4 regions of the Pantoea sp. PvP021 genome follow, and region 4 is predicted to be linked to each of the others. Evidence: predicted binding sites of a transcription regulator. Region 4 holds the regulator's gene; each other region holds the start of a gene.
What was found. Region 4 encodes CRP, which controls carbon source genes, mostly activating them, when cyclic AMP is high. Its sites were predicted from a motif close to ATGTGANNNNNNTCACAT; they were not measured.

Region 1 (7,843 bases), 190 kb from region 4:
GTATGTAAATCAATGCAGTAGGCACAGCCATTAATCTGCGATATGCGCAGGAACAGCAGTTCCAGTAAAGTGAGCGGCAGATCGGTTTGTGCCAGATAACTGTATACGCCGCCCAGCGCTTTCATGCCTGCCGGTGCTGCACTGTGAAAATCGATACGTTCGCTCATCTTATTGCCTCATTCAGGGTTGATAAGGCGATTTTCAGCCTTTCAATGGAGCAGATAAAGTGCCAAAAAATGAGAGTCTGACTGGTCCATCGCCGCTTTCCACGCTGACACTGCAGCGCGGCGCGTCACGTGGCCTCAGTGAACAACTGCGCCAGCTGATCGAACAGGCGATTGGTGAAGGACGTTTACAACCTGGCGCACGTCTGCCTTCCTGCCGCGATCTGGCGGCTCAGCTCGGCGTGGCGCGTGGCACCGTTCGCGCCAGTTATGACATGCTGGTTGATGGTCAGTTTCTGCAGGCCAGAGGCGCAGCGGGTACCTTCGTCAGCCCATTACCGCCGTTAAAACCGGTCAATGCCGAGGCTGAACGCCAGCTGCTGGAGGGTGCAGAGGAGTATGAAGCGCCACCGCTGACCTTCCAGATGGGCATTCCTGCCAGCGATGCATTCCCGGCCAAAGTCTGGCTGCGCATTCTGCAGCGTCAGACGCGCATGCAGGTCAGCAGACCGGCCAGCTATCCCGATCCCCGCGGCAGCTTAGCGTTGCGGCAGGCGCTGGTGGCCTACCTGGCGGTGGCACGCGGCCTGCGCTGTCAGGCGGACCAGATCATTATTACCAGCGGCTATGCTGGCGCAATGGGACTGATTGGGCTGGCGATGAATTTTCAGGGTAAAACAGCATGGCTGGAAGATCCCGGATTCTGGGTGGCGCGTCGCGCGGTTGAAGCGCTGCGCGTCACGCCGGTTGCCGTGCCGGTTGATGCCGAAGGGTTGCAGGTTGAGGCCGGGATTGCTCGCGCGCCGGATGCCGCTTTTGCGCTGGTCACACCGGGACAGCAGGCGCCGCTTGGCATGACGATGAGCCTGGCACGCCGCCATGAATTGCTTAACTGGGCCAGCCGCGCGCAGCGCTGGATTATCGAAGATGACTATCTCGGCGAGCTTCAGCCCGGCAATCGCGCCGCGCCGGCACTGGCCGCGCTCGACAGCCAGGGGCGGGTGTTGCACATCGGCACGTTCAGCAAGACGCTGACGCCGCAACTGCGTCTCGGTTTTATGGTGGTGCCACCCGCGCTGACGGCCCGATTCGGTGAGGTCTGCGCGTTGCTTTCGCCTGCCTCCTCCGGATTGCTGCACAACGCGGTGGCGGAATTTCTGCGGGATGGCCACTTTATGCGGCATCTGCGGCGCATGAAGCGCGTCTATCATGAGCGGCTGGAGCAGATGATCGCGGCGCTGCATCCTCACTTTCCTGACCTGCAACGCGCCGGGCTGGCGGTGATTGTCCGTTTACCCGCCGGTTCACCGGATCAGGTGATTGCGCAGCAGGCGGTGGAGTGGGGCATGGCACCGTCGCCGCTGTCGATCTGGTATCAGCAGGCGGATCAGCGCGGTGCGGGCCTGTTACTGGGGACGGCCCATCTGCCACGTGAAGGTTATGCGCGCAGTGCCGAACGGCTAAAAGCGCTGGTCGATGCGCAGGCGGTCAGCCCCTGAACCAGCGACGCCAGACAAAACGGATAACAAAAAACTCCAGTGCGCCCAGCAGCAAAAACCAGACGCAAAACACCACCGTGTAGAGCTGATTCAGGTCCTGCAAATGGAACATCTGCAACAGATGCTGCGCTACCGTCACGCTAAAGGCGGGCGCGGGCAGCAGCAGCGCCGAGAGAAAGCCCAGCAGTAAAATGCCACCAGGCACGATCAACGTTTCAAAAGGGTTATTCATAACCGGTATCCCATATTTATCAGCCCGGCATTTTCCGGTAAACGGCGACACGGTTCAATGGTGGCGCGCTGCTTCGTGCGCATCCGGCATACTACATGGCCAGAGAAATGGTCAGAAAATGCTTTGCTACCATCGACTTAGCGCGATTCATAGCGGATGATAAGAGTTATAGCCTTTGCTATACTTAAATCCCTGATTTTACTGTCTTTTTATCTTTGGGTTTGCATGGTAGACTGCGCCCACTTTTTCATAACTGAACACTTTGTGTGGTGAATTCAGCGTGAATTGCCGCTTTTTCGCCCCAGGTGAATAAATCATGACCTTTATTGCCACTTTAATTCTTGCGCTGGGCATGTCGATGGACGCGTTTGCTGCTGCTCTGGGCAAAGGTGCCACATTGCATCGTCCCGGTTTTAAAGAAGCGCTGCGTACCGGTCTGATTTTCGGCTCAATTGAAGCGCTGACGCCGCTGATTGGCTGGGCGCTTGGCCTGGCCGCCAGCCGTTACATCATGGCGTGGGATCACTGGGTCGCCTTCATCCTGCTGGCGTTTCTGGGTGGCCGTATGATGATGGAAGGCTTCCGTCAGACTGCTGTTGCAGAACCCTGTGAAGCCCCGCAAAGCCATGGCTTTATGGTACTGGCGACCACCGCGGTAGCGACCAGCCTGGATGCGCTGGCTGTCGGTGTGGGTCTGGCTTTCCTGCAGGTGAACATCATTACTACCGCGCTGACCATTGGTGCAGCCACTACGGTGATGGCGACGACTGGCGTATTAGTCGGGCGCTTTATTGGTCCGATCCTGGGAAAATGGGCGGAAGTGCTGGGTGGAGTAGTGCTGATTGCCGTCGGCTCCACCATTCTGTTGCAGCATCTCGGCTACACCGCGTAGGGCTTTTGCACATAAAACCGTCATTTTTGTGATCTGGTTCAAATTTATTTGCTGTTAAAACGCACAGGAGCTATACTTTTTCGGTATATGTTCAACTAAATTTGAATCAGGTGTTCCATGAAACGTATTTTTAAACACGTGTTCCGCGCTTACGTTGAGACGTTCAAACACGTACCGCCGGGTGCCATGTACTAAGCACCTCGCAAGAAACCCTCGATAATCGCGGTCAGGGATCGACCTGTGATTATCACCTTTTCTGCTTTTTCTGCCTTTGCTTCTGCTGATTTAAACCCGCGTTTTTGCACTTCGGGTGCATCCTGTTTGTTGCTACTCCTCTCCTTCTGATTTCCCGTTATGCGCCACTTTGAGCCAGAAAAGACGTTGCTGCAGTGATCTAATCTGCCCGGGAGATTTCCGGATGCCAGACAAAATGGCGGCATACCTTAAACAGGAAACAAGCACTTTTAATGGGTCACGGGATTGCCTGTGCCGAAACAAAGATTCACGGTTAACCCTGATGATTCTTCCTGAATATTTCAGTAAACCATTCGATAAAGACCCGGACCTTAGGCGGAAGATAGCGTCGGTCAGGGTAGAGTATAGAAACCGGTTTCGTCACAGTCGCATAACCCGATAATACTTCCTTCAGCTGGCCTGTTTCGAGGCAGGGCTTTAATGCCGTATATAATGCGTGAAGCATGCCGAGGCCCGCCACGCCACAGGAAAGAAGGACGTCAGAATTGTTAACTCGTATGCTGCTTCCCGGATGCCGTGAAACAATTTCGCCATTCATGACAAATTTCCATTCCTGGATGTCCCGACTGTGTTCATTAAAAAAATAAATGGCTTTGTGATCTTTAAGGTCATCAGGCGTTAAAGGAGTGCCATATTTATCCAGATAAGAGGGTGCTGCACAGGTGACCATCTGCAGGCTGCCCATTCTGCGCGAAATAAAATTCGAATCAGCAAGCTCACCGAGACGAATAACACAGTCCACACCTTCTGTAATTAAATGGGTCAGGCGATCTGAAGCGGTTAAGACTATTTCAATTTCAGGATATAAAGCCTGAAACTCGCTTAATTGTGGGATCAGGATACTGTGCGCCAGCGCCAGTGGAACATCAATGCGCAGCTGGCCACGAGGTCGCTGATTTGAAGAGTAAGAAGCCATTATATCGCTGGCATCACTCAGCAGCGTTTTAGCCCGCTGATAAATTTCCTCCCCTTCAACGGTCACACTCAGACTGCGCGTGGTGCGGTGCAATAGCTTAACGCCAAGCTTGTCTTCCAGTTGTTGTACGGACTTACTGACCGCAGGGCGATGCAGCTGCAAGGCGTCAGCGGCCCGGGTGAAACTACGGAATTCAACGACGTGAACAAAAATATCCATCAATTCCAGCATGTTCGAGCGCATCATTTAACTCCGCAAAAAATATTCCTGCCGAAATAGTGTATTGCGGATTATATCTCATTCCGATTGTTTCTCCTGCAGTAACACTGAAGTCCTTTTACGTGGCTTTTTACGCCTCCCTGCTTTTTTTATCATCGTCCTATTCGATGCATACACATGGGAAATGACAAAATGAAAGCATGGTTACTGAAAGATTTTGGCCTTGAAAACTTAAAGCTTGAAGAGGTGGAAACGCCTGTACCTGGTCCGGGTGAACTTCTGGTTAAAGTTGGCGCGGTGTCTCTGAACTTCAGGGATAAGGCAATAGTAGAGGGCTTCTATGAGCCTCATCTGGTTCCAAAGCCACTGATTCCTGTCTCTGATGCCACGGGTACCGTTGTTGCCACGGGGCAGGGTGTGTCCCGTTTTAGCACGGGTGATCGCGTTAACTCGCATCTCTATTCACGCTGGTTAGAGGGTGAACCTGCGGCCGATGAGCCAGCATGGTGTATTGGAATGCCGTTACCCGGCGGGCTGGCTGAGTACATGATTATTCATGAGGACAGCGCAGTTAAAGCGCCTGACAGCATGACCGATGAAGAAGCTTCTACACTTCCCATCGCTGCGCTTACGGCATGGTACTCGCTAATGGATATCGGCAATCTGCAGCCCGGTCAGACCGTGCTCGTACAGGGAACCGGTGGCGTATCGGTCTTCGCTGCTCAGATAGCGCATGCCTATGGTGCACGTGTCATTGCCACCTCCAGTAACGATGCAAACCTTGAGCGCATTAAATCACTGGGAGCAGATGAAGGGATTAACTATAAAAAATACCCTGACTGGGAAAGAAAAGTGCTTGAAATGACTGATGGTAAAGGCGCTGACGTAACGATAGATGTCGCCGGGGGCAATGGCATCAATCAGTCAATTGCTGCGACAAAAGTTGCCGGTACGATTGCTCAGGTAGGATTTCTGACCGGCCAGACAGCACAACTTGATTTGATGCCGTTAATTTTCCGTCAGACAAAAATCCGGGGCATTGCGGTTGCACCACGCTCCTCGTTTGATCGGATGAATCCGTTCCTCAATAAACATAATATTAAACCCGTCATTGAACAGGTTTACAGTTTTAATGAGGCGGTTGAAGCCTTCCGGCATCTCTCCCGTGGTGCATTTGGCAAAATCGTCATCAGAATTAGTGACTGATAACGAATTTTTATTCCTCAATTCTGGCAGTTTTCACCGACTGCCAGATACTTTCGGATCCCATTCTCACCGCGTTAAACCCCTTCTCAAAGCGTACTTATATCCTTTCTGCACATCGTCAAAAGGGCCGCTTTTCGTATCACCACGACCGGCAGCGGTGAGTTACTTTTGCGGGGGGATAAGCCGAAAAGTACGGACAATTTTCGCCCGGCAAAAACGCTCCTGTCTTAAATCGCATCGGCCAAAAATTCAATAAATATCCGTACTTTCGAATTGAGTGCCGAACGTTCGGTGACACAGGCATAGATATTCATCGGCAGGGACTCAATGGTGCTCTCGCCACTGTGACCTGACCAGGACAAAGGCCTTAGCAGACCGCTGTCTATCAGTGGCTGAGCAACAAAACTTGCCAGACGGGCAATGCCGCCGCCGTTTACGGCTATTCTGGCGATGATATCAATATCATCGCTGATAAAACTGGGGTTAAGTTTTGCATTAACAGGCTGTCCGTTGACCATAAACGTCCATGGCAGAAACCGTCTGTCGGTGGGATAGCGGAAAACCAGGCAGGCGTGCTGGCTAAGTTCTCCAGGTGTCTGAGGCGTACCAGCGCGATCAAGGTAAGCGGGAGCCGCACAGAATATAAAGGGTAACGATGCAATTTTTCTGGCGATTAGTTGATCATTCAGCTGTGCTTCGATGCGGATACTGACATCGACGCCTTCCAGGCGATGATCGACGTTGCGATCGGTACTGATCAGTTCAATATCTATATCGGGGAAAGACGCTTTGAAAGCGGGCATAAGGGGAGCCAGAACGTACCGACCAAACGCGGCTGTCGTAGCGATACAAAGTGGCCCCTGTGGTTTGGTTTCATTCGCAGCAGCCTGAGAGGCGAGTTCGATATCATGTGGGATGTGACGGACTTTCTCGAAATAGCGTTTACCGTTTTCCGTTAAGGTCATGCTGCGGGTGGTGCGCGATAGCAGTCGCACGCCCAGATGCGCTTCAAGACGGGAAAGACTCTGGCTGACTGCTGCCGGACTCATACCTTTAGCGCGTGCCGCCGCTGCAATACTGCCGTTTTCCACCACGCGAATAAAAGTGCTAATCAGCCCTAAAATGTCCATCGTATCCTCAACCGTTAATTCGTCACTTTTACTTAATAATGATTAAAGCATAACCGCTCTACAACCCCCCGCATAAGCTTGTTAAGTTAGCCACAGTCTTATCTACTTTTGTTAAACAGGATATTCAGATGACTGATGCTGCAACAAAAAAAACCTTACGAACCCGCTTGCCGGTGCGCACGACACCTTACATATTTGCGCTTTATATGGCGATCATCATGGCGTTCCTGATGAGTCTGGTCATCACGTTAGCCGAATTCGGAATGGGGCCTCATTACATGACAAATGTGATGAATGCTTACCGGGTCGCCATGCCAGCGGCTTTCTTTTGCATACTGGTTGTCCGTCCTGTTGTTATCCGGCTCGTAGGATTGACCGTTCACGGTCACTGAGACAGTCAGCATGCCCAAAATGGGCGGACAGGTAGGGTTTAGCCCGCTTCTCGCTCATCGCGGCAGGCTGCTTCTGCACCAGAATGGAGGCGGGTGGCAAACCTCCAGCATTTCAGATGCAGGGTGAGGGCGGGCAGGTCGTCCGGATACTGACCGGTATCAGGATGAAAGATACCGAAGAGCCGGGCGTACGATATGCAGCAGGTAAAGCTCACAGATGAAGAGGGCGGTGACAGCGCTTCGCTGGCCGTGCGGAAATTTTTAGGCGATGTGACATTACAGGCTCTGTTTATTGTTAAGCATCAACGTTAAATCGGCACCGTCATTATGACAGGATTAGCCTGCTCCTCTTCGCACACAGCGGAGCCTGAAGCACTTCCTGAGCAGTCAAAATAAAACAGCCATTCAGCCATCTGAGCGTTTAAATGGTTAAAATAAATAAACATATACATTGCTAAATTATTATCGCTATGTCTTAATGCGTCATCGGTTTGGAACACAGACCTTATGAAAGCAGTTTTAGTAAAGTAGTCCTCAGTTCAAGTGTTATCCACAGATATCCTTCTTCGAGAGCCTCCTCCTAAGTGCCCAATAAGTAAATCTCTAACTACAGGCCATCTTCGCCGCTCTTAGTGGCTAATCGATTAAGGAAATATCTATGTCTAACAAAATGACTGGTTTAGTAAAATGGTTTAACTCAGATAAAGGTTTTGGCTTTATCACTCCCGATGATGGCAGCAAAGATGTATTCGTGCATTTCTCTGCTATCCAGGGTGATAACTACAAAACGCTTGATGAAGGTCAGAAAGTCTCCTTCACCATTGAAAATGGCGCCAAAGGCCCTGCAGCTGGCAACGTCACAGCGCAGTAAGCCGCGCTCATTATCAGCGATGCTTACAATAGCGATGAAGACATAAGTCTGAGCAGATAAGCTCTGC
Region 2 (7,843 bases), on a different contig from region 4:
TGCTGGCTGAACTGCTGTTGCAGATTCGTCCGCTGGCACGCATGTCCTCACAGGGCAGACCGGATGCACGGCATCGTTTTGATCAGGTAAGAGACTTTCTGCGCGCAAACCTCGCAGAACCGGTGCGGCTGGATGAGCTGGCGGCGCTGGCCTCGCTTTCGCCGTGGCACTTCTTACGCGCCTTTCGTCAGCACTATCACGTTACGCCGCATCAGATGCTGATGGCTTTCCGGCTTTACGACGCCAAGCAAAGGCTGGCACAGGGTGAAGCGGCTGCCAGCGTTGCGGCGGCGGTGGGATTAACCGATCAGGCCCATCTGACCCGCGCCTTTGCAAACCGTTATGGCATCACGCCGGGCCGCTATCAAAAGCAGGTGCGCCAGCCCTGATACCACCGCAATCTGCTACAAGCATTCCCCGCCCGAACCCGCCACACTGAACGAAAAAGCTATATAAGGAAGAAATTATGTTTGCTGGTGTCATGTTTGCCGTCACCGCCGGACTGCTGTGGGGGCTGATCTTTGTCGGGCCGCTGCTGGTGCCTGACTATCCTGGCGCGCTGCAATCGGCGGGACGTTATGTGGCGTTTGGGCTGATTGCGCTGCCGCTGGCCTGGCACGGTCGTCATCGCCTGCGCAAGCTGGCCCGGACTGACTGGCGTGAGGCGGTAAAGCTCTCGCTGGTGGGAAACCTCTTCTACTATGCGTTTCTGGCGAACGCCATTCAGCGCACTGGCGGACCGGTCTCCACCATGATTATCGGCACGCTGCCGGTGGTGATCGCTGTGACGGCCAATCTCTGTTACGGCCATCTTGAAGGACGCCTGCCGTGGCGGCGGCTGTTTCCGGCACTGGTCATGATGGCGGCCGGATTACTCTGCGTGAATGCGGCGGAGCTACAGAGTCAGGGCCACACGCTTGATCTCAGCCGTTATCTGACCGGTATCGCGCTGGCGCTGCTGGCTGTGGTCTGCTGGACCTGGTATCCGCTGCGCAATGCCCGCTGGCTGCGTACCCATCCCGAACTGCGGCCCTCGACCTGGGCAACAGCGCAGGGAGTCGTGACGCTGCCGATGGCGCTAATCATGTACGCGCTGGTCAGCGCGCAGCTTGCCTGGCAACAGCCGGCTTTTGCACTGCCGTTTGGGCCGCGTCCTGCAGTGTTTATCTCCCTGATGCTGGCGATTGGTCTGCTCTGTTCCTGGCTCGGGACCTTATGCTGGAACGCTGCCAGCCAGCGTCTTCCCACCGTACTGATGGGGCCACTGATTGTTTTTGAGATCCTTTTCGGCCTGTTGTGGACTTTTCTCTGGTATCAAAGCTGGCCACCCCTGCTCACCGTGACGGGGATTATTTGTCTGATGGCTGGTGTCCTGTGGGCAATGCGCATTAAACCGCAGCCTCTCGTCGTCGCGGTTAAAGAGTAAACCGCGAAGATTGCCAAAAGACCTCTGCCGCGCGGATAACACGCCGCGCGGCTTTTTAAGATTAAACCCTACCCCGATTTGCTCGCTCTCCGGCAGATTTGTGCCGCGAAATCGATTTCATGCCTCTGCGTAATCGTGCCTTTACCCCCGAAAGCCTCTTTCATCCCCTGTTTGTCAGTGAAAAAACGGGACTGATGGTCTCCTGAACATAGCCATGTTTAGCGTTGCCAGGGAGGAACTGTTCAGATATCGGTCATTAATCAGGAAAAATCGCGCAGCATTATGGACGTTATGCTTTTATCAGCGGCTTTTTATTGCGGTATGGTCCTGAGAAAGGGAGGCTGAAAACCACTATTAACTTCACTCAGTGATGAATGAGTAAGAAAACTCCGCCGCTGCGTTAATAATTAAAGATTAATCTCTGGCATCAATGATGCGCAATGAAGAGAGCGAAAAGATAGACACATAACGTTAGTGATAAGGAGCAATAAACTATTTATCCTGGATTAATCCTGGAGAAAGTATATGCCATTAACCCATTCCCCGGAATTAAACGCAGCCGCAAAAATTTGAGTCAGGTCCAGCATTAACTCAAATATACGGTGATTGTTTTTTGCGCGATGTTTAAATTGGCTTAATGATATTGAGACGATTTAGTTCCGACGATTAGCTGGGCTTACGTAAGAAAGGGAGGGCCCAATCCCGCGTAAACGAGATTGGGAAGGGAAGAATAGCCGTAGAATGCGAGACGTTTGCTGTTGTGAATCAATTTTACCGCAAAAAAAGAAGCTTAGCCGTGAAGCCATTCATTAGTTATAAATGGAGCGGAAAAGGGTGCCGCAATTGTCCTGTTAAATGATCTTCATCTCTTCTGGTAAGAACAAATCTCAGCGTTAAGTCTAAAAAGCGCGGTAGCATTGGGGTTTAGCGGTTCTCCGTGCCTGACGGATAATGGTATACGCTGCGACTGATATCTAATAAGCGGCAGCTGCGACGGGTGCCGATGTCAAAGGTGGCCTGCAGGAAATCCACAGCCTGACGTTTTTCATTAGTGGTAAAGAAGTGCTTCAGAACACTCTGCAGCATCTCTTTGTCCGAGTTGAGCGTCTGCAGTTCACGCGTGATGTTCTGCAGTTTTTCTTCCAGCTCTTTGATTTTTCTGCCTTCTTCCGAAGATAACCCAGAAAACTTCTTCTTCCAGCTGTAGAACGTGGCTTCAGAGATGCCTAACTCTTCACAAATCTCTCTGACTTTCACGCCCGATTCAGAAGCTTTAATGGCATTTGTGATTTGATCTTCGCTGTATCGTGACTTTCTCATAAATGCTCTTACCTTTCTTATCGATTAATGGATGAGAATGACTTTAATAATTTCTGGCACTGTAAGATTCTATTAAGGCAGTATTAAAGTGCGCGAATTGAATTGCGAAGCCTAAATTAAGATATTTAGAATAAATATCATCATGGGATAAATCTTATTTTATTCTTATCCGGTGGGCGTGCCTTCCTGGAGGGGGATTTTTGTTATAAATTCATCGCATCCAAAATACGAAAAAATTCTACGTACATTGGATATTTAGCCTGACCGACTTGATTAATATGGCGGGAAGGGCTCTTAAAGGTTGTTTTATTTTCAGCCTGAAATCGTTTCCATCTGAAGTGATTCGCGCCATTTATAATAAGAATTATCCTGAATTAACACTCCGGATCATGATTTACATCTCAATTTTCGGACCAGCTTGGTCTGAAGTCTTACATTTTCGCCAGGCCCACTGAGCGCTTATTAATTCGTTACAGGGATGTTGTACCGAAGCGGTTGTAGTTGAGTAATACTAAGGAAGAGTCGATGAAATTGAGCGTAATGTCTAATGCCGCCTGGATGATGTCTGAGAAGATCATCTCCGTTTTTGGCGTCATTTTTGTGACGTCTTACGTGGCGAAATCCTTTGGCCCAACGGTGTTTGGCCAGATGGCGTTTTCTACTTCACTATTTGCGATGGTGCAAACCGTTGCAATCTTTGGCACCGAAACCATTCTGTTTAAACGCGTCAGCAAAAATGCGTCAAAAGGCCTGCGCCTGATGACCATCGCCCGCACGATGAGAATGGTGCTGTTGCTGGTCACTTCGGTGCCAGTCTTAATCTGGGTCTGGTACAACATGCAGGAAAATTTCCTGGCGTTTGCACTGGCCTCATTTGTTGCCTCGGTTTTTGTCACCCAGGACACCTTCAGCGTTTATAACAACGCGCGTCTTGCCTCGCGTCTTAACACCATCGCCAACGCCGTGGGCATGCTGCTGAGTTTCGGCATCAGCTTCACCGTCGCCTGGCTGCGTCTTAATCCGCTCTGGCTGACGCTGTCGATTGTCGCAGTGACTCTGGTGCCTTACCTGATTAAGCGTCACAACTTCTATCAGGACCATCAGGATCAGATGCCACCGCGCGAAAAGCGCACGGCCTATCTGCGTTATCTGATGTATGCCGGTCTGCCGCTGGCGATCTCCAGCATCTTTATCTCTGTGCAGGTAAAAGCGGCGCAGATGTTCCTGGCAGGCACGGCACCCGCGCGCGACCTCGGGCTGTTTGCGGCGGCGAATACCATTTCCGCCTCATGGATTTTTATCCCGGTGGCGCTCATCACCTCCTGCTTCACTGAAATCTTCAGGGAGCGGGGCGAGGTCGCCATTAAGCTGGCTGCGCGGCTCAATGGCTATGTTATGGCGGTTTCATTGCTGATGCTGCTGGTCATTTCGCTTTACGGCGAGCGGATCATCATTGCGTTGTACGGCCCGGAATTCACTCAGTCAGGAAGTCTCATTACGTTGCTGTCGATAGCGACCAGCTTTTCGGCAATGGGGACCGTAGCGTATCGCTACATGGTCAAAGAGGGAGGATTTAACTACTTGCTGAGGAAAATCATCTGCCTGATGGTCATCAGTTTGCCGCTCTCCTGGTGGTTGATCCAGGGTCACGGCATCATGGGGGCCGCGTGGAGCGTTTTCCTTTCAGAACTTTTGTCCCTGACCGTAATGAATTACTTCTTTAAAAACGGCGTCATTCAAAAGATTCAGGTTTCCTCACTCAACTACAAAACATACAAATGAGGTCAGATATGCTCAAGTTGAAAGAAGAACTCAGAAGAAGTGTGCAGTATTTTATTAAGAAGATGCCCTGGGCTTATCAGGACCGCATCTACTACTTCCATAAGTTCAGAAAGCTGCCCAATCTGCGTCAGCCAAAAGTGTTCAACGAGAAGGTGTTGTACCGTAAGTTTATCTTCGGCGATTACCAGAGCTATGGTCGTCTGTCAGATAAGTACTCGGTGCGCGAATTCATTGCTGAAAAAATCGGTAATGAATACCTGATCCCGCTGGTACACGAAACCACTGACCCGACCACGCTGAACAGCTTACCCTGCTGGAAGGGGACGGTGATCAAGCCGAACCACGCCTCCAACATGGTAGAGATTCTGCTGGAGGAGCCGGACGCACTGCGCAAGCAGCAGATCATTCATGACTGCTATCGCTGGCTGAAGACCGACTTCGCCAACGAAGCGCGTGAGATTCACTATCGCTACATCAAGCCACGTATCCTGGTTGAGAAGTACATTGGTGATGGCAAAAGCGCGCCGATTGATTACAAGTTTCATATGTTCAACAAGCGTGATGGCAAGTTCGAATATGTGCTGCAGGTGATCTACAACCGCTGCCAGCCGCTGCTGTCGATGAATTTCTACGTGAATAACCTCAATGAGGCCTATCACAAGATTCGCGATACCGGTCTGGATGTCTCACCGATTATGCCGTCACTGGAACATGCGCTCGAACTGAGCAAGAAGCTGGCCAGTGACTTCGACTACGTGCGTGTGGACTGGTATATCCATGATGAGCGGATCTACTTTGGCGAACTGACCTTCACCCCAGGTGCAGGACTGGTCACCGGATTAGATCGTGGTTTAAATCAGATGATGGGAGATATGTGGATTCAGGACCGCCGCGGAACGCAGAGCCCGGGCGTTACAGTGCAGGATGTTAATATCCCTGCCATGTTGAAGAAAATTTAAGCACACACAGCAATATAAAAAACCCCGCTTAGCGGGGTTTTTTATGCGCAAAAATCAGGGCATCGGCCAGTCAGCAGGCGCCTGGCTCATCACATCGATAAAGGCATGCTTTGAGATTTCCAGAAAGTTATGCACGTTATCCATGCTCAGGGTAATGCCCATCAGACCGGTAACAAACCAGCAGGTCATGCCTAAACCAATCCCGCCACACATAAATGCCATCACGTGACGGCTATCCTGACGAAGTTTGGTTTTCAGGGTGCTGGCAAAAAACATCATGACTGCGCTCAGCAATTCCCAACGCATAACAAGTAAACTGGCGGTTAACGTAGCCATCGGCCGGACCTCAATATCAGTAAGTATTCCTGACAATCTGCGGACATCACCGGCGGCGGAAAAGTGTGTCAGGGGGTGCTTTTTCGCCGTCAACCCAGGTTCAAAGTGTGACTTGGGTCACATTATATCACCCGATTTTAAATTTTGAACAAAATTTGACTCTGGTATGGTAGCGGCGTGAGGGAATAGCGAGTAGTAGCAGAAGAACGGTGGGGAAATCAGTCAGATGCGCCCGGGCGGGCGCATCTGAGGGGTCAACGAACCGGACAGCACTCGCCGGTCGTGCGCTGGGTGAAGCTACTGATACCGTCATTGCAGCCAAAACTCAGCAGGCGAGGGCGCTGAATCGCCTGGCGGCGCATGGTATGGCGGTAAGCGGTAGGCGTCTGTGAAAACTGACGACGAAACACGCGGGAGAAGGTCTGCTGCGAGTCATAGCCATACTGCATCGCAATATCAAAAACCGGCCGCTGTGTCTGTGACAGCGCTTCCGCTGCCAGCGTCAGACGGCGCTCGCGAATATAGCCACCCAGCGTCTGTTTCGTTACCGAACGGAACATACGCTGCAGATGCCATTTCGAATAGCCCGATTTTGCGGCAACCTCATCGATCGACAGGCTCTTATCCAGGTTCTGGTCAATCCAGTGCGTCAGGGAATGAATGATCTCTTCTTGCATCATGGTCTCATCCTTCTGGTGCTTAATAAGCGGTAATGGGAGTTTAGTGGTTTTGATGGAGAGCGAGTATAATTCCTCAAGTTAACTTGAGGTAAAGAGCCTGATGAAAAAAGAACGCAACTATCCGAAACCGGTCTTAACACCGGGTGAAGTGGCGCGCCGCAGCGGTGTGGCGGTTTCGGCACTGCACTTTTATGAGACAAAAGGACTTATTTTCAGCACCCGCAACAGCGGCAATCAGCGGCGATACAGCCGTGACGTGCTGCGACGCGTCGCGATTATCAAGATTGCGCAGCGTATCGGCATTCCGCTGGCAACGGTCAGTGACAGCCTGGATCACATTCCGCCTGACAAGCGCATGTCGACACCGGAGTGGGATGCGCTGACGCAGCACTGGCGCGAAGAGCTGGATAAGCGCATTGAAACCCTGACCCGCCTGCGTAATGACCTGGATGGCTGTATCGGCTGCGGCTGTTTGTCGATGCGCGACTGCCCGCTGCGCAATCCCGGCGACCGGCTGGGTCAGCAGGGCTCGGGTGCGGTGCTGCTTGACCCGGAACAGGATGATAAACATCCGGATGTGGAGTGACGTCTATACTTGGTGAAGGTCAAAACACAGGGAATCATGATGATCACCGTTCACCATCTTGAGAAATCGCGCTCGCATCGGGTGCTGTGGCTGCTGGAAGAGCTGGAAGTGCCGTACCAGATTAAACGCTATCAACGCGAACCGACCATGCTGGCCCCGGAGGCGCTGAAAAAAGTGCATCCGCTGGGAAAATCACCGGTCATTACCGACGGGAACCAGGTAGTGGCAGAGTCAGGTGCCATTCTCGAATATCTTGAAGAGAAATATGATCACGAGTTCCGGCTCAAAGTGAGTGATGAGGCGTCGCGGCTGCAGTGCCGCTACTGGCTGCACTATGCCGAAGGCTCGCTGATGCCGCTGCTGGTGATGAAGCTGATCTTCGGTCAGATGGGTAAAGCACCGGTGCCGTGGCTGCTGCGCCCGGTCGGGGCGGCATTCGGTAAAGGCGTGCAGAAAGCGTTCCTGGATAAACAGCTTAAGCCACACATGCAGATGATCGAACAGCATCTGGCTGCAAATCCCTGGTTCGCCGGTCAGCGCTTCAGTATCGCTGATATCCAGATGAGCTTTCCGCTGCTGGCGCTTGCGCGACGTGCCGGACTGGAGCAGATGCCCGCCAGCCAGAAATGGCTGCAGACTGTGCAACAGCGTGCCGCCTGGCAGCGCGCGATCGATCAGGGCGGCGAGCTTTCGCTGCCAGGTTAATTCCCCTCTTCCACTGGCGGGTCGTGTCTCATCACTGCTGCGCCAGTGC
Region 3 (7,843 bases), on a different contig from region 4:
GGGATTTCTGTGTTTCTTGCTACCCCAAGTGGGGCCAGGCCAGCCTGGATGTCGCAGGCTTACCCGGAGGTACTGCGTGTGGGGCGCGATCGCGTGCCGGCCCTGCATGGTGGCCGTCATAACCACTGCATGACCTCGCCGGTGTATCGCCAGAAAGTGCAGGCGATGAACAGCCGGCTGGCGGCGCGCTATGCGCATCATCCGGCGGTGCTCGGCTGGCATATTTCCAATGAGTATGGCGGAGAATGTCATTGTGATCGCTGTCAGCAGGCGTTTCGCGGCTGGTTGCAGCGCCGTTATGAGACGCTGGAGAACCTGAATCTCGCCTGGTGGAGTGATTTCTGGAGTCATACCTACAGCGACTGGTCACAGATTGTGTCGCCAGCGCCACAGGGTGAGATGTCGATTCACGGTCTGAATCTGGACTGGCGGCGGTTTATGACCGATCAGGTTACTGACTTCTGTCGTGAGGAGATTAAACCGCTGAAGCAGGCCAATCCCGATCTGCCTGCGACCACCAATTTTATGGAATATTTCTACGACTACGATTACTGGAAGCTGGCACCGGTGCTCGATTTTATCTCCTGGGATAGCTACCCGATGTGGCATAACGAGAAGGATGAGACCACGCTCGCCTGTTATACCGCGATGTACCACGATTTGATGCGCACCCTGAAGCAGGGCAAGCCTTTCGTGTTGATGGAGTCGACGCCGAGCGCCACCAACTGGCAGCCGACCAGCAAGCTGAAGAAGCCGGGGATGCATATTCTGTCGTCACTGCAGGCGGTGGCCCATGGTGCGGACGCGGTGCAATATTTTCAGTGGCGCAAGAGCCGGGGTTCGGTCGAGAAGTTTCATGGCGCAGTAGTCGATCATGTGGGTCATCTTGATACGCGCACCGGTCGTGAAGTGAGTGAGCTGGGCCGGATGCTGGCCGCGATGACGCCGGTGATGGGCAGCCGGGTTGAGGCGCGGGTGGCGATTATTTTCGACTGGGAGAGTCGCTGGGCGATGGATAATGCGCAGGGGCCGCGCAATCTCGGACTGCATTATGAGCGCACAGTGAACGAGCACTATCGTGCTTTCTGGGAGCAGGGCGTGGCGGTGGATGTGATTAACGGCGACTGCGATCTCAGTGGTTACGATCTGGTGATTGCGCCGATGCTGTATATGGTGCGGGAGGGTTTTGCGGCGCGGGTGGAGCAGCATCTTGAGCGGGGCGGGCATTTCGTTGCCAGCTACTGGAGCGGCATCGTGAATGAGAGCGATCTGTGTTATCCCGGTGGCTTCCCGGGGCCGTTGCGGCCGTTGCTTGGCATCTGGTCAGAAGAGATCGATAGTCTGACTGATGAGGAGTTCAATGGCGTACGCGGGGTGCGCGGCAATGAGCTGGGTCTGAGCGGGCCTTATCAGGCGCGAGAGCTTTGCGAGCATATTCATCTGGAAGGGGCAACGGCGCTGGCCAGCTATGAGAGCGATTTTTATGCCGGTACCCCGGCGGTGACGGTGAATCGCGTGGGTCAGGGCAAAGCCTGGTATATCGCGTCGCGTAATGATCTGTCGTTCCAGCGGGATTTTTATGGTGCGTTGATTAAGCAGCTGGCGTTGCCGCGCGCGCTGGCGATTGATCTGCCACCGGGCGTGGTTGTTCAGCGGCGCACTGATGGCGAACAGGCGTTTCTTTTTGTGCAGAATTTTACCTGTCAGGTGCAGCAGCTGTCGTTGCCTGCTGGGCTCAGCGATTTGATCGATGGCTCGGTTGTGGGGGGATCGCTGCTGCTGGCGCCGTGGGGATGTCGCGTTCTGAGTGTGCCGCTAACTGAAGGCACAAGCCTTTAAAGTTAGTTGAATGCCGCTCGATGGCAGGGTGAGGGTTAGCTCAGGGTGCAAATGCCCACATCGTTTAGAGTCTGGGCGTTGTTTGTGGCAGGAGGTTGCCGGAACTGTTGATATGGAGCAGCTTGATTAAGTTTGCTGGCAGTCTGAGCACTGGCTCAGGGGGCATATGCCTTCCGCAAAGACGCAAAAGATGGCATCCCTGCCAGCTCAGCACGGGCCATCCCTGGCCCGTGATGCTTTGCTCCAGGCATATGCCCCCATCGCTTTGAGTTTGGGCATTGTCTGTGGCAGGAGGGTGCGGGAACTGTGGATAATGAGCAGGTTTGGTTAAATTTGTTGGCAGGCTGAGCTTTGAGCATAGGAGTTATGTGTGTGAAGTTCTGCCGTGGCTTTAATTGCGGACTTTGTGGCGGAGGAATAGGGTTTGAGGGCAGGAAGAGTGTATTTTCTGTGAGTGCCCTGAAGCCAGTCCCCCTCGTTTTCGTTTATCAGTCGTGAGTGGCGGGCATCAGCCCGCCTTTTTATTATCTGGAGGAGAACAACATGGTGAGTCTGAAATCGTTTAAGCAATATTTCAGTCGGCAGCCGCTGACGGCGGAAGAGGTTGAGATTGACAGTGCGCTGCTGGAGCGTCTTGTAGAGTGCTTTGGCGGGCGTGAAAATATTCAGCAGGTGGACGCCTGTTTAACCCGGCTGCGGGTGAAAGTGACATCGCTGAGGGCGGTAGATACGGCAGGATTACAGAAGGCGGGGGCGATTGGCGTGGTGATTCTGGGGCAGGAAGTTCATGCCATCTTTGGTACGCAATCCGATCAGCTGCGTCAGTTGCTGGAAGCCCGATTCTTTAAGCCGCTTCAGCCGGAGTAAAAAAAATGGATAACCGTCGCCGGTTATCCAAATAAGCCCCTGCATAAGAGCTTAACAATGATCACAATGAGGAGACTGCTTGGTTACCACCAGGCTTCGACCTGTACGCCGAAGTTCCAGGTGTTGTTACTGGTGTTGTCCTGGAAACTGTGTCCGTCTTCTGAGTCATTCAGGTAAGAGGCAAACAGACGCAGTTCCGGGCGTGACATAAATTCGGGACCGGCTGCAAGACCCAGCGCCAGCGTATATTTCTGACCCGCCTGTTTGTAGTCGCTGCCCACTTTGTTCTCATCTTTCTGCCAGAAACTACCCACTTCGCCGATGCCGCGGACATACTGTGTGAACTGATACTGACCACGACCCACCAGCGACAGCAGGGTGCTTTTGCTGGTCTGCGCGGTGACGTCATCCGCTGAACCCCAGGTAAAGACCTGATTCAGGGAGAACTTGTCGGTGATTGGCAGCAGGCCGGTATTGATTACGCGGTAGCCGGTGGCATCGCGGGTATCGTTCCACATGTCATACCAGCCACCGCCCTGTGAAATCATGTTTTGTGCCAGGCCTTTATTGGCGTACTGGAATACCAGTTTCTGATAGCCGCCCCACATATCCTGACTGATTTCACTGGTGAGCATAACGCCGTTTTCCGCATCATACAGGCCGCCATACTCTTCCTGCTTTTTAGTGGTGTTCGGCATGGCGTAATCAATACCAAACTCGGTCCAGGCGCCGCTCCACGGTTTCCAGCCAGCATACCTAAGATCAAGGTAGTTAATGTTGACGTCGTTATCGCCATCCACCCGGTAATCGACGTCATTGGCATCGCCACGGATCCAGGCAAAGGAGATCGCGCCCGGGCCCAGAGTGTAATTTTCGATACCCGCACCGGAGCCGGAGATATTCCAGTATTTGGTATCAATGATGTGCAAATCGTGACGCTGGTAGTAACGTTTACCGCCCCAGATCACCGCATTCTTGTCACCCGGCACCAGCCCTTTGATCTGCAGATTAAGCTGACGCAAACCAAACTGCGCATCGTCACCGAAGGTGGTTTCGTTATCGTTAGAACCGTCGGAGAACATGCTGACCATGGTGTCGACGTAAAAACTGACGTCATCCTTTTTGTAGACTTCGCTGCCCAGCTCAACCTCGCCGTAGGTGTCGGCTTCATTGCCGAGACGGCCAATCTTGTTCTTTTGATACTCTTCAATACCGCCATCCTGCGATACGCCAACGCCACCACGCAGATAGCCATGGAAATCAATGTTGTCGATAGCAGCATAGAGCGTCGGGGAGGTCAGGGCCGCAGCAAGCGCCACAGCAGCAGTACGTAACCTTGTTTCCATGTTATCCTCAATTTTATTTGTAATACGTTCACATGACAGCGGCAGTTAACGCTTTTTGTCAGATGAGTGACAAACAAAATCGCGATAATGTGTGATGTGGTGCAAATAAAGTGGCGGTATTTGTAACGATTAGTGAATCAGATCACCAAATCTCGTGATGTGAAGGTATGACTTTTACTTTTTATTTGCGCAATGTGACTGCGGTAACCTGGCTTATTCGGCTGCTGTGATACCATTCCGCCATCGGTAATCAGGGATGCGAATTATGAAATCAAAAAATGCCACCTTAGAGGATGTCGCCCGCCATGCTGGCGTCTCTTATCAGACGGTTTCGCGGGTTTTGAATAAGTCGGCAAACGTCTCAGAATCAACGCGGCGCAAGGTGGAGAACTCTATTGAAACCCTGCGCTACGTGCCAAACAGACTGGCGCAACAGCTGGTGGGTAAGCAGAGCACAACGCTGGGTCTGGTGACCACATCGCTGGCGTTGCATGCTCCTTCGCAGGTGGCCGCTGCGGTTAAACGATATGCCAATGCCGCTGACTATCAGGTGCTGATCGCTATGATTGATGAGAACGTCAATCAAAGTCTGCAGAACTGTATCAATGAGCTGAAGTCGCAGCGCGTGGATAAGGTGATTATCAACGTCCCGCTGGAGAGCAGTGATGCGGAGCAGATCGTGCAGGAGAACGACGATATCCTGTGCCTGTTTCTTGATGTTGATCCCTACAGCGCGGTGTTTAACGTTTCGTTTAACCCGGCTGACGGTACCCGTGCCAGTGTCAAATATCTCTATGAGCAGGGGCATCGGGAATTTGCTCTGCTGGCCGGGCCAGAGGAGTCGGTTTCTGCCAATCTGCGGTTAAAGAGCTGGCTGGATACGCTGGAGAGCTATCGTCTGAAGCCGGTCAGCGTCAGCCACGGTAACTGGGATGCGCAAAGTGGTTACAACGGCGTGCTGCAACTGCTGCGTGAAGCGCCGGAGTTCAGCGCGCTGCTGGTGGGAAATGATCAGATGGCACTGGGAGTGCTGAGCGCGCTGCATCAGCGCGGTGTAGCGGTGCCGGGGCAGATTTCGGTGATTGGCTACGATGACACCTATGAAAGTGCCTTCTTCCATCCGGCGCTGACCACGGTGTCGCTCGATCTTGATTTACAGGGCAAAGAGGCCGTTGCGCGTCTGTTGTTAGCCAGTGAGCAGGATGAGCAGCGTTCCTCTTCTATCCTTCCGGCAAAACTGGTGGTACGCAGCTCGACGGGTATCGCCGGTCAGCAGCAGCGTGATCTGAAGCAGATTGCTGAGCAGCTGCGGCTGCTCGCCAGTCGCCTTGAGTAGCAGAACACCGCAAGCAGATAAAAAAAGCATAAGAACGCGCCGCTGCTATGCTCAGATCAGGATAACGATTCTGCACGTCGGAAAAATTATCCGATCACTAAATCGGTCAGTGAACGGGCATTCTGCTTCGCGGTAATGCAGCCGACACGTTCAGCCCGGTTTCTCTACTCTCAGGGAGTGACATTATGCTGTGGCTTGAACAGGGGCTTTACCTCAGGATTGAAGAGTTAGCGCATGGCCCCAGGCCACTGCCGCTTTCCAGCGGTTTTACCCCGCAGACGGCTTATCGCGCGCTGGGCTGTTTTAACCCCTCTGAAACATCAGATGCTTACTACATTCTTTCAAATGACCGCGATGAAATATGGTTCATCTGTAACCGTCATCTGAGAACCGTTTTCCTTGATGCCAGCAACACGGCGTTTCGGGTGAAAATGCAGGAGCCAGCAGAGAGTCTGCCGGTACTCGCTGCTGCACCCGATGGTCAAATCGTCTCATTTGAGCGCTCTGTCTGATGTAGCCTGTTACGCATCAGATAATAAAAAAGCCGCCATCGCTGGCGGCCCTGATTACGTTTAAGTCGATGCGTTATCTGTAAATCTGCCAGTAACGTTTTTTAACTCGCCGTGGCGGTCTTGATTGCCGGGCGCTGGGGCAGTATCACCAGAAGAGCGATGATGATTAGCGCCAGTGTCAGCGAGGCACCGTAGCGGCTTAGCGCGAGTCCGCCTGAGGCAAGGGGTTTGTCCAGAAAGTCGCCGACCACGGCACCCAGTGGTCGGGTCAGGATAAAGGCCGCCCAGAAGAGCCCCGTACGCGAAAGTGATGTAAAGCGACTGGCCGCCCAGATGATTGCCAGCGCGCCAACAAACAGCAGGATCCCGCCATCGTAGCCCAGCCCTTCAGTGTCCGCCGTCCAGTCACCTAAGGCCGTGCCCAGGGTTTGTGAAAACATAATAGTGACCCAGTAAAAACTCTCTGTGACGCCGTTGCTCACTGAACTGACCGCAACCGTACCGCAGGTGATTTTCCACAGGAAAAGCGAGAGGATAAGCAGGGTGCTCAGCAGCACGGTGCCCCCTAAATATCCTATGCCCAGTGAGCGATCGGCAAAGTCTGCCATCGTCGTGCCAACGGTGGTTGTGGCCACCACGGTGAACCAGTAAATCCATTTGTTGAGACTGTGGCGATTTATCTGCACCACCACCGCGACCAGAAAGATGATGGCGAAGATCAATGTCCCGGTCAGGTAACCGAGATTCATCGACATGGTCACCGCATCGCCGCCGGTTTCACCCAGGGTAGTCGCAGCGATTTTGGTTAACCAGAAAGCCGCGGTAACGGCCGGAACTTTACTGAGAGAGTGAGAAGCTGTGTTGTTATTTTGCATAGGGTGATACTCCGGAACAGCCCAACATGGGCTAATACAGAGACGAGGTTATAAGATTAATCTTAAGAAAAGGTTAAGCTAAAAAAACTATGACAGGAATTTTGATCACAGCTTGTCACTCGCTAAGCCGGCATTTACCCTATGATTTAATGTAATATTTGCCCTGTCGGAGTGCAGTGTTTGGGCTGTTTTGCCTGTTAACCTATAAGAATTAATTCTGAGTTACTCTGTTTTCTTCTTAATTTTCAGGCGATGCAACGAGTGATAGCCCGGCGGCTTAATCAGGTAAAAATTGCAGAAAAAGTAGCATCAGGGCGTGCGAGCCATGCCGGGGCAGTATTGCCCTGATAATCAGCATCGGGGCAGGGTGGATGGCATAGCAACCCCGACGCTCTTATCCGGATATCACCAGTTTTGTCTGGTGGGAGAAACGATCAGGTCGTTGACGGTAACGTTCTGCGGCTGATTAAGTGCATACACCACCGCATTAGCCACATCCTGTGGGCTGATGGCTAATTTATTGAGTTCCTGAGCCACTTTACGGCCCTGAGGATCGCCGACTTTATCGGCCCAGCCGGTATTGATTACGCCAGGGCTGATGGTATTGACGCGTATCCCGTTATTAACTCCTAAGTCTTTGCGCATCGATTCTGTCATGGCATGGACGAAGAATTTTGTTGCACTGTAAACCCCTGCACCCGCATCCACCTGATGACCTGCAACCGATGCCATATTCAGGATCTGTCCCTCATTTTTCTTCAGCATAACGGGTAACACAGAGGCAATGGCGTTCAGATAGCCTTTGATATTGACGTCGACCATTTTGTTCCACTCTTCCCAGGCAACGTCACTCCAGCTTGAGAAAAGCATCAGGCCCGCATTGTTAATCAGTATGTCTATGGAGCCGAAGGTGTCACTGGCGAACTTCACCAGCGCCTGGGTTTCTTCCAGACGCGTAACATCGGTTACCAGGCCGACAGCGCGTCCCCCTTCAGCTTCAATCTGGCGTACCAGCGTATCAAGGCCGTTCTGGTCCAGTGCTGCCGCCACAATATTCACGCCATGACG
Region 4 (7,843 bases):
GAAACCGAAGATGCCCGTTTTTTTCTGCACTGGCTGCGCACCCGCTGGGGCCGCGTACCCACCGCCGCGGTCGGTTTCTCGCTGGGCGGTAACATGCTGGGCTGCCTGCTGGGCCAGCAGGGCGCAGCCGCTGAGGTAGACGCGGGCGTCATTGTCTCCGCTCCGCTGCTGCTGGAGCCCTGTAGCCTAAAACTGGAACGCGGCTTCTCACGCGTCTATCAATACTATTTGCTGGCGCAGCTCAAGAAAAATGCCCGCCGCAAACTGCACGCCTGGCCGGATACGCTGCCGGTCAATCTGGCGCAGCTGAAAGCGCTACGTCGACTGCGCGATTTTGATGATGCCATTACCGCCCGCGCCCACGGTTTTCTGGATGCGGCCGATTACTATCATCGTGCCAGCGCCATGCCCTGGCTGAAGCACGCAGAGAAACCGCTGCTGATCATTCACGCCAAAGATGATCCTTTTATGAGTGATGAGGTGATCCCGCACAGCAGCCAATTATCTGCCACTATTACTTATCAACTGACACCACACGGCGGCCATGTAGGTTTTGTTGGTGGGACATTACGCCAGCCTGAAATGTGGCTGGAACAGCGTATCCCCCAGTGGATCGCCCCTTTTCTGGATAACTGATCTCGTGATTATTCCCTGGCAACAGGTCTCACCTGAGACCCTTGAAAATCTGATTGAAACCTTTGTGCTGCGCGAAGGCACGGACTATGGCGAGCAGGAACGCAGCCTGATCGACAAGGTGGCCGATGTGCGACGTCAGCTGGAAACGGGTGAAGTGGTGCTGGTGTGGTCGGAACTGCACGAATCGGTCAATATCATGCCGCGCAAAGAATTTCGTGGCTGATGCACCCAACGGCATTTCGTGTTAACAATGCCTATTGCCCGACCTCACAGGGAGCTTTTCTATGTCTGCACGTCATCCCATTATCGCGGTGACTGGTTCCAGCGGCGCAGGGACCACCACCACCAGCGTGGCGTTTCGCAAAATCTTTCAGCAGCTCGATCTTCATGCGGCGGAGCTGGAAGGTGACAGTTTTCACCGCTTTACCCGCCCTGAAATGGATATGGCGATTCGTAAGGCGCGCGATTTAGGACGTCATGTCAGCTACTTCGGCCCGGAAGCCAATGACTTTGGCCTGCTGGAGCAGAGCTTTAAAGAGTATGGTCAGAGCGGACAGGGCCAGTCGCGTAAATATCTGCACACCTACGATGAAGCGGTGCCGTGGAATCAGGTGCCCGGCACCTTTACGCCGTGGCAACCGCTGCCGCAGAACACCGATATTCTCTTCTACGAAGGGCTGCACGGCGGCGTGGTAACGGCGCAGCACAACGTAGCAGAACAGGTTGATCTGCTGGTTGGCGTGGTGCCGATTGTGAACCTGGAGTGGATTCAGAAGCTGGTGCGCGACACCGGCGAGCGCGGCCATTCACGTGAAGCGGTCATGGATTCGGTGGTGCGCTCGATGGAAGATTACATCAACTTCATCACACCACAGTTCTCACGCACTCACCTCAACTTTCAGCGCGTCCCGACGGTCGATACCTCAAACCCGTTCGCTGCCCGCGCTATTCCGTCACTGGATGAGAGCTTTGTGGTGATCCACTTCCAGGCGCTGGAAGATATCGACCTCCCCTACCTGCTGGCGATGCTGCAGGGCTCGTTTATCTCGCACATCAATACGCTGGTGGTGCCTGGCGGCAAAATGGGTCTGGCGATGGAGTTGATTATGGGCCCACTGGTGAAGCGGCTGATGGAAGGCAAACGAATAGAGTAAGAGGCCAAAAGGGCCTTTCCAGACTAATGCCAATGCCAATGCCAATGCAGGATGAATCTGACAGCAGCGAAAAAGCTTAACACGCTGGGAACCGGGTCAGAAGAGGAAAGCGTCCCGCGCCTGGGACAAAAACGCCGGGAGCGTTTTTGAACAACGCAACGCGTTGGCCCGGCTACGGGCGCACCTCAGGGATGAGGTGCGTAATCGCGCGGGCCGAGCGGCCAGGGATTGGCTTAAGCGACTTTCCGATCTGACCCGGTTCCCAGCGCAGGCACAGTCTGACAGCAGAGCACGACAGATTTTGCCCGCGACCTTAAAAGATCCCTGCGGGTACTAAAGTTCGATCACTTCATAGCTATGCGTAATGTTGACGCCTTTACCCAGCATGATGGCCACAGAGCAATATTTTTCAGCAGAAAGATCCACAGCGCGTGAGACCGCTTTATCCTGGAGGGCTTTACCACTCACGATAAAATGCAGGTTGATGTGCGTAAAGATTCGCGGCGCCTCTTCACGACGTTCTGAGGTCAGTTTTACTTCACAATCAGCCACATCGTTTCGGCCTTTTTGCAGAATTGATACCACGTCAATCGCGCTGCATCCGCCCGCCGCCATCAGCACCATCTCCATTGGGCTGGGCGCTTTATCACCCGAATTTCCATCCATCAGTATCTGATGGCCGGATGAGGATTCTCCGAGGAATGTCAGCCCTTCTACCCATTTCACTCTTGCCTGCATGATTTTTGCTCCGGAATACGCTGTTTTGTCGCCAGAGTACGCTTTCGCCTGGTAAACAGCAATCCAGAGAAATCCGCCCGTAGCTGAAGCGAGACAACAGAAGACAGTCGGCAAAAGCTGTGCTACAAACAGTGCTGAAAATATTTTTCGTCACCCGATGACGAAGCCGGGAAGGATGATGCGCACTGCGCCTGATGCGGCCCGAATAATTTCCTGAAATGGAAACGCTTGAAGCTTTCACCGCCTGACAGGGAAAACTGCCCCCTGTATTTTGGGCACGATTACAACAGAGGATAATAGCGAATGGTTCTCGGCAAACCGCAAACAGACCCTACACTCGAATGGTTCCTGTCCCATTGCCATATTCACAAGTATCCATCCAAAAGTACGCTGATTCACCAAGGTGAAAAAGCAGAAACGCTTTACTACATCGTGAAAGGTTCCGTTGCGGTTCTGATTAAAGATGAAGAAGGCAAAGAGATGATTCTTTCCTACCTGAATCAGGGCGATTTTATTGGTGAACTTGGCCTGTTCGAAGAAGGCCAGGAGCGCAGCGCCTGGGTACGTGCGAAAAGCGCGTGCGAAGTGGCGGAAATTTCTTACAAGAAATTCCGTCAGCTGATCCAGGTTAACCCTGACATCCTGATGCGACTCTCATCGCAGATGGCGCGTCGCCTGCAGGTGACGTCTGAAAAAGTGGGTAACCTCGCTTTCCTCGACGTAACCGGACGCATTGCACAGACCCTGCTCAACCTGGCGAAGCAGCCAGATGCCATGACGCATCCCGACGGCATGCAAATTAAAATCACTCGTCAGGAAATTGGCCAGATTGTTGGTTGTTCACGTGAAACCGTGGGCCGTATTTTGAAGATGCTGGAAGATCAGAACCTGATCTCCGCACACGGCAAAACCATCGTCGTTTACGGCACCCGCTAATTCCTGTCACCCACGGCGTGATGGCAACATCACGCCGTTATTGTTTGTGTTGGGCCGATGTGGCGTCGAATTATTTACCATCCTGAAGTTAACTACGCCTTGCGGCAAACGCTGGTGCTCTGTCTGCCGGTGGCGCTGGGCTGGCTGGCTGGCGACCTGCAAAAAGGTCTGCTGTTCTCATTAGTGCCCGCCTGCTGCAACATCGCCGGTCTGGATACCCCGCATAAACGCTTCTTCAAACGCCTGATTGTTGGCGGCAGCCTGTTTGCCCTCGGCAGCTTTCTGATGCAGTGGCTTACCCTCCATGCTATTCCGCTGCCGCTGATCCTGTTTGCTATGCCCTTATTGCTCGGCGTTACCGGGGAGATCAGCCCGCTGCATGGTCGTCTGCTGCCCGGCACCCTGATTGCCGCCATCTTTACCCTGAGCCTGATTGGCCGCATGCCAATCTATGTTCCCCCGCTGCTCTATATCGGCGGCACGCTATGGTACGGGCTGTTTAACTGGTTCTGGTTCTGGCTGTGGAAAGAGCAGCCGATGCGCGAAAGCCTGAGCCTGATCTACCGCGAGCTGGCTAACTACTGCGACGCAAAATATACCCTGCTGACGCAGCTGACCGATCCGGAAAAGGCGCTGCCGCCGCTGCTGGCTCGCCAGCAGAAAGTGGTCGATCTGATTAACACCTGTTATCAGCAGATGCATATGCTGTCGGCAAGCCGCGATCACAGCCATAAACGGCTGACGCGCGCCTTTCAGGTGGCGCTGGATCTGCAGGAACATATCTCGGTCAGCCTGCATCGGCCGGAAGAGGTGCAGAAGCTGGTCGAACAGAGCCACGCCGAAGCGGTGATCCGCTGGAATGCCAAAACCATCTCGGCCCGGTTGCGGGTGCTGGCGGATAACATTCTCTATCACCAGCTACCCGATCGCTTTGCGATGGATAAACAGCTCGGCGCGCTGGAGAAAATCGCCCATCAGCATCCCGACAATCCGGTGGGTAACTTCTGCCTTTACCACTTCAACCGCATCGCGCGGGTCCTGCGCACCCAGAAACCCCTTTATCAGCGCGATCTGATGGCTGACCGCCAGCGCCGTCTGCCGCTGTTACCGGCGCTGCGCAGTTATCTCTCGTTTCGCTCATCGGCCCTGCGCACTGCCGGCCGCTTTGCGGTGATGCTGATGCTGGGCAGCGCGCTGGCGCTGTTCTTCAACATCCCCAAACCCTACTGGATCCTGATGACCATCATGTTCGTCAGCCAGAACGGCTACAGCGCTACCCGTGTCCGCATTCAGCACCGGGCGCTGGGCACTTTTGCCGGTCTGGTGATCGCGGCCGCCACGCTGCGCATGGCGGTGCCGGAGTCGCTGGTGCTGCTGATCATGCTGGCAATTACTTTTATCAGCTATCGCTTTACCCGCCAGTTCTATGGCTGGTCGATGATTGGCTTTACGGTCACGGCGGTTTACTCGCTGCAATTGCTGTCGCTGAATGGCGCGCAGTTTCTGCTGCCGCGACTCATGGATACGCTGATGGGTTGTCTGATCGCCTTTGGCGGGATGCTGTGGCTGTGGCCGCAGTGGCAGAGCGGCTTACTGCGGCAGAACGCCCATGACGCACTGGAAACCTATCAGGATGCGCTACGGCTGTTGCTGGGTGACGAACAGTCACCAGAGAAACTGGCTTATCAGCGCGTGAAGGTCAATCAGGCACACAATGCGCTGTTTAACTCACTGAATCAGGCGATGCAGGAGCCCGCATTCAACTCCCGCTATCTGAGTGATATGCGGCTCTGGGTCACGCACAGTCAGTTTATCGTCGAGCATATCAACGCCATGACGATTCTGGCGCGGGAGCACACCATGCTCACTGCCTCGCTGGCTGAGCGTTACCTGCAATCCTGTGAAATCGCGCTGCAGCGGTGTCAGCAGCGGCTGGAATATGATGGTGAAAGCTCACAGGTTAACCTGCTGGATGAGCTGGAGAACATCAGTGAGGGACCGATCACGGTGGTGGAGCAGCATGTGCGGCGCATTCTCGATCATCTGAGCGTGATGTACACCATTTCATCGCTGGCGTGGAACCAGCGGCCGCAACATGGCCGCTGGCTGATCAGACGCTTACGTAGAAACTAAGCTAGCCGTTGAGCACGTTGCCGACGGCCGTGGCGAAGCGGCTCATGCCCTCTTCGATGTCGGCAGGCTCAATGATCAGTGACGGGGCAAAACGCATCACGTCGGTTCCGGCAACCAGCACCATCACGCCTTCTGCGGCCGCGGCATTCAGGATGTCGCGTGCTTTACCGGCATGCTGCGGTTTCAGCGCCGCGCCAATCAGCAGACCCTTGCCGCGAATATCGCTGAAGAGATCATACTTCGCATCGATGGCCTGCAGCGCCGTGACAAAGTGCTGACGACGTGTCTCAACGCCTGCCAGCACATCCGGCGTATTGATAATATCGAGCGCAGTTTCGGCGATGGCGCAGGCGAGTGGATTGCCGCCATAGGTGGTGCCATGCACGCCCGGCGCCATGGTCGAGGCGATCTCGTTAGTGGTCAGCATGGCGCTGACCGGGAAACCGCCGCCCAGCGCTTTGGCTGAGGTCAGAATATCGGGCTGGATGCCATAATGCTCATAGGCGAACAGCTTGCCGCTGCGCCCCATGCCGCTCTGCACTTCATCCAGCACCAGCAGCGCCTGATGCTGATCGCAAAGCTCACGCAGTCCCTGCATAAACTCCTGCGTTGCGGGCACGACGCCACCCTCCCCCTGAATCGGTTCAACCACAATGGCGCAGGTATGATCGTCAATGACCGCTTTTACTGCGTTCAGATCATTGAACGGCACATGGACGATATCCGCCGGTTTAGGCCCGAACCCATCAGAATATTTTGGCTGTCCGCCGACCGTGACGGTAAACAGCGTCCGGCCATGAAAGGCGTTATGAAAGGCGATAATCTTACTTTTGAACGGGCTGTGACGTTTGCAGGCGTAGTAGCGCGCCAGCTTAAAGGCGGCCTCGTTGGCTTCGGCCCCGGAGTTAGCGAAGAAGACCCGCTCGGCAAAGGTCGCCTGAATTAACTTACTGGCAAGACGCAGCGCCGGTTCGTTGGTGAAGACGTTGCTGGTGTGCCACAGCGTCTCGCCCTGACTTTTTAGCGTCTCCACCAGCGCAGGATGGCAGTGTCCAAGTGCGGTGACGGCGATACCACCTGAGAAATCGATATACTCTTTGCCCTGCTGATCCCATACACGACTGCCCTTGCCTTTTACCGGCACGAACTGCGCAGGTGCATAAACAGGCAAAATAACGTTATCGAACGTCTCCCGCGTGACCGCAATTTTTTCCGCTGCCATTGATGACCCCATTTAGATGATTGACGTGCAACTTTGAAATAATAATCACAAAATATGCATAAAAAATCACTCAAAGGCAACTTATTGCTCAAGGAAATTGCGCAGCAGCTGATGTCCCTGCTCGCTGAGAATGCTTTCGGGATGGAACTGCACGCCTTCCAGCGCCAGGGTTTTATGGCGGAATCCCATAATTTCGTCAGGCTCGCCGTCACGCACCGTCCAGGCAGTCACCTCGAAGGCATCTGGCAGGGAGTCGCGCTGTACAATCAGCGAATGGTAGCGGGTCACGGTCAGTGGATTATTCAGAGTGCGGAACACGCCCTGTCCGGTGTGCTGAATCGCAGAGGTTTTGCCGTGCATCACCTGACGCGCACGCACGACCTGCGCGCCATACGCCTGCGCAATTGCCTGATGGCCCAGGCAGACGCCCAGCACCGGCAGCTGACCGGCGAAATGCCGGATCGCCGCCAGCGAAATGCCTGACTCCGACGGCGTGCAGGGGCCAGGGGAGATCACCAGATGAGTCAGCGGTAACGCCGCCATCTGCTCCAGCGTGATGGCATCATTGCGCACCACCTGAACCTGCGCGCCCAGCTCGCAGAAATATTGATAAAGATTCCAGGTAAAGGAGTCGTAATTGTCGATAAGCAGCAGCATGGCCAGTCCAGAATAATTACCCGCGCCGCTATTCTACGCGGTTAAGCCGCCTCGCTCACCACTTTCGCAAATACCTGCTCCAGCAGAGTCAGGTCTCCGGCCACACCAGCCTGATTCGCCGCTTTCCAGCTTTCAGCGTCAGTCTCTTCCCAGGAGAGCAGATAACCGGCATGCAGCGCCAGCTGTTCAAAGAAAATCCGCTGCGCCCGACCGTTGCCGTGGCGGAAAGGATGCAACATATTGATTTCGCAGTAGTAGTGGGCAACACGCTCAATAAACGCGTCACGTGGCAGGTCAGCAAGGCCCTTCTCCTCCTCCAGCGCGGCCATCAGGGCGTTACCTTCCTTTTCGATATATTCGAAATGAC

Region 1: the regulator CRP is predicted to act here: its motif matches at 2,814-2,831, upstream of azuC (stress response protein AzuC).
Region 2: the regulator CRP is predicted to act here: its motif matches at 5,929-5,946, upstream of ACVKSX_RS17860 (YjcB family protein).
Region 3: the regulator CRP is predicted to act here: its motif matches at 4,142-4,159, upstream of ACVKSX_RS10180 (maltoporin).

Annotation. Positions count from the first base shown of each region.
Region 1 covers NZ_JBSRXX010000005.1:26,309-34,151, forward strand. The annotation lists gene ACVKSX_RS14745 (carboxymuconolactone decarboxylase family protein) at 1-167, opposite strand, end outside; gene pdxR (MocR-like pyridoxine biosynthesis transcription factor PdxR) at 227-1,663, shown strand; gene ACVKSX_RS14755 (DUF1158 domain-containing protein) at 1,653-1,895, opposite strand; gene mntP (manganese efflux pump MntP) at 2,212-2,787, shown strand; gene azuC (stress response protein AzuC) at 2,905-2,982, shown strand; gene ACVKSX_RS14770 (LysR family transcriptional regulator) at 3,296-4,201, opposite strand; gene ACVKSX_RS14775 (zinc-dependent alcohol dehydrogenase family protein) at 4,370-5,383, shown strand; gene ACVKSX_RS14780 (LysR family transcriptional regulator) at 5,611-6,513, opposite strand; gene ACVKSX_RS14785 (DUF2798 domain-containing protein) at 6,642-6,905, shown strand; gene cspE (transcription antiterminator/RNA stability regulator CspE) at 7,564-7,776, shown strand.
Region 2 covers NZ_JBSRXX010000007.1:158,348-166,190, reverse strand. The annotation lists gene ACVKSX_RS17885 (AraC family transcriptional regulator) at 1-389, shown strand, start outside; gene ACVKSX_RS17880 (DMT family transporter) at 467-1,426, shown strand; gene ACVKSX_RS17875 (transposase) at 2,351-2,746, opposite strand; gene ACVKSX_RS17870 (oligosaccharide flippase family protein) at 3,272-4,528, shown strand; gene ACVKSX_RS17865 (ATP-grasp fold amidoligase family protein) at 4,537-5,487, shown strand; gene ACVKSX_RS17860 (YjcB family protein) at 5,542-5,823, opposite strand; gene soxS (superoxide response transcriptional regulator SoxS) at 6,078-6,503, opposite strand; gene soxR (redox-sensitive transcriptional activator SoxR) at 6,604-7,089, shown strand; gene ACVKSX_RS17845 (glutathione S-transferase family protein) at 7,129-7,794, shown strand.
Region 3 covers NZ_JBSRXX010000002.1:216,701-224,543, reverse strand. The annotation lists gene ACVKSX_RS10190 (beta-galactosidase) at 1-1,839, shown strand, start outside; gene ACVKSX_RS10185 (glucose PTS transporter subunit EIIB) at 2,383-2,706, shown strand; gene ACVKSX_RS10180 (maltoporin) at 2,790-4,052, opposite strand; gene ACVKSX_RS10175 (LacI family DNA-binding transcriptional regulator) at 4,318-5,388, shown strand; gene ACVKSX_RS10170 (hypothetical protein) at 5,574-5,900, shown strand; gene ACVKSX_RS10165 (COG4705 family protein) at 6,002-6,775, opposite strand; gene ACVKSX_RS10160 (SDR family oxidoreductase) at 7,181-7,843, opposite strand, start outside.
Region 4 covers NZ_JBSRXX010000005.1:212,805-220,647, reverse strand. The annotation lists gene ACVKSX_RS15650 (hydrolase) at 1-636, shown strand, start outside; gene ACVKSX_RS15645 (YheU family protein) at 641-859, shown strand; gene ACVKSX_RS15640 (phosphoribulokinase) at 921-1,790, shown strand; gene ACVKSX_RS15635 (OsmC family protein) at 2,124-2,528, opposite strand; gene crp (cAMP-activated global transcriptional regulator CRP) at 2,832-3,464, shown strand; gene ACVKSX_RS15625 (YccS/YhfK family putative transporter) at 3,522-5,597, shown strand; gene argD (bifunctional acetylornithine/succinyldiaminopimelate transaminase) at 5,599-6,819, opposite strand; gene ACVKSX_RS15615 (aminodeoxychorismate/anthranilate synthase component II) at 6,901-7,476, opposite strand; gene ACVKSX_RS15610 (putative adenosine monophosphate-protein transferase Fic) at 7,518-7,843, opposite strand, start outside.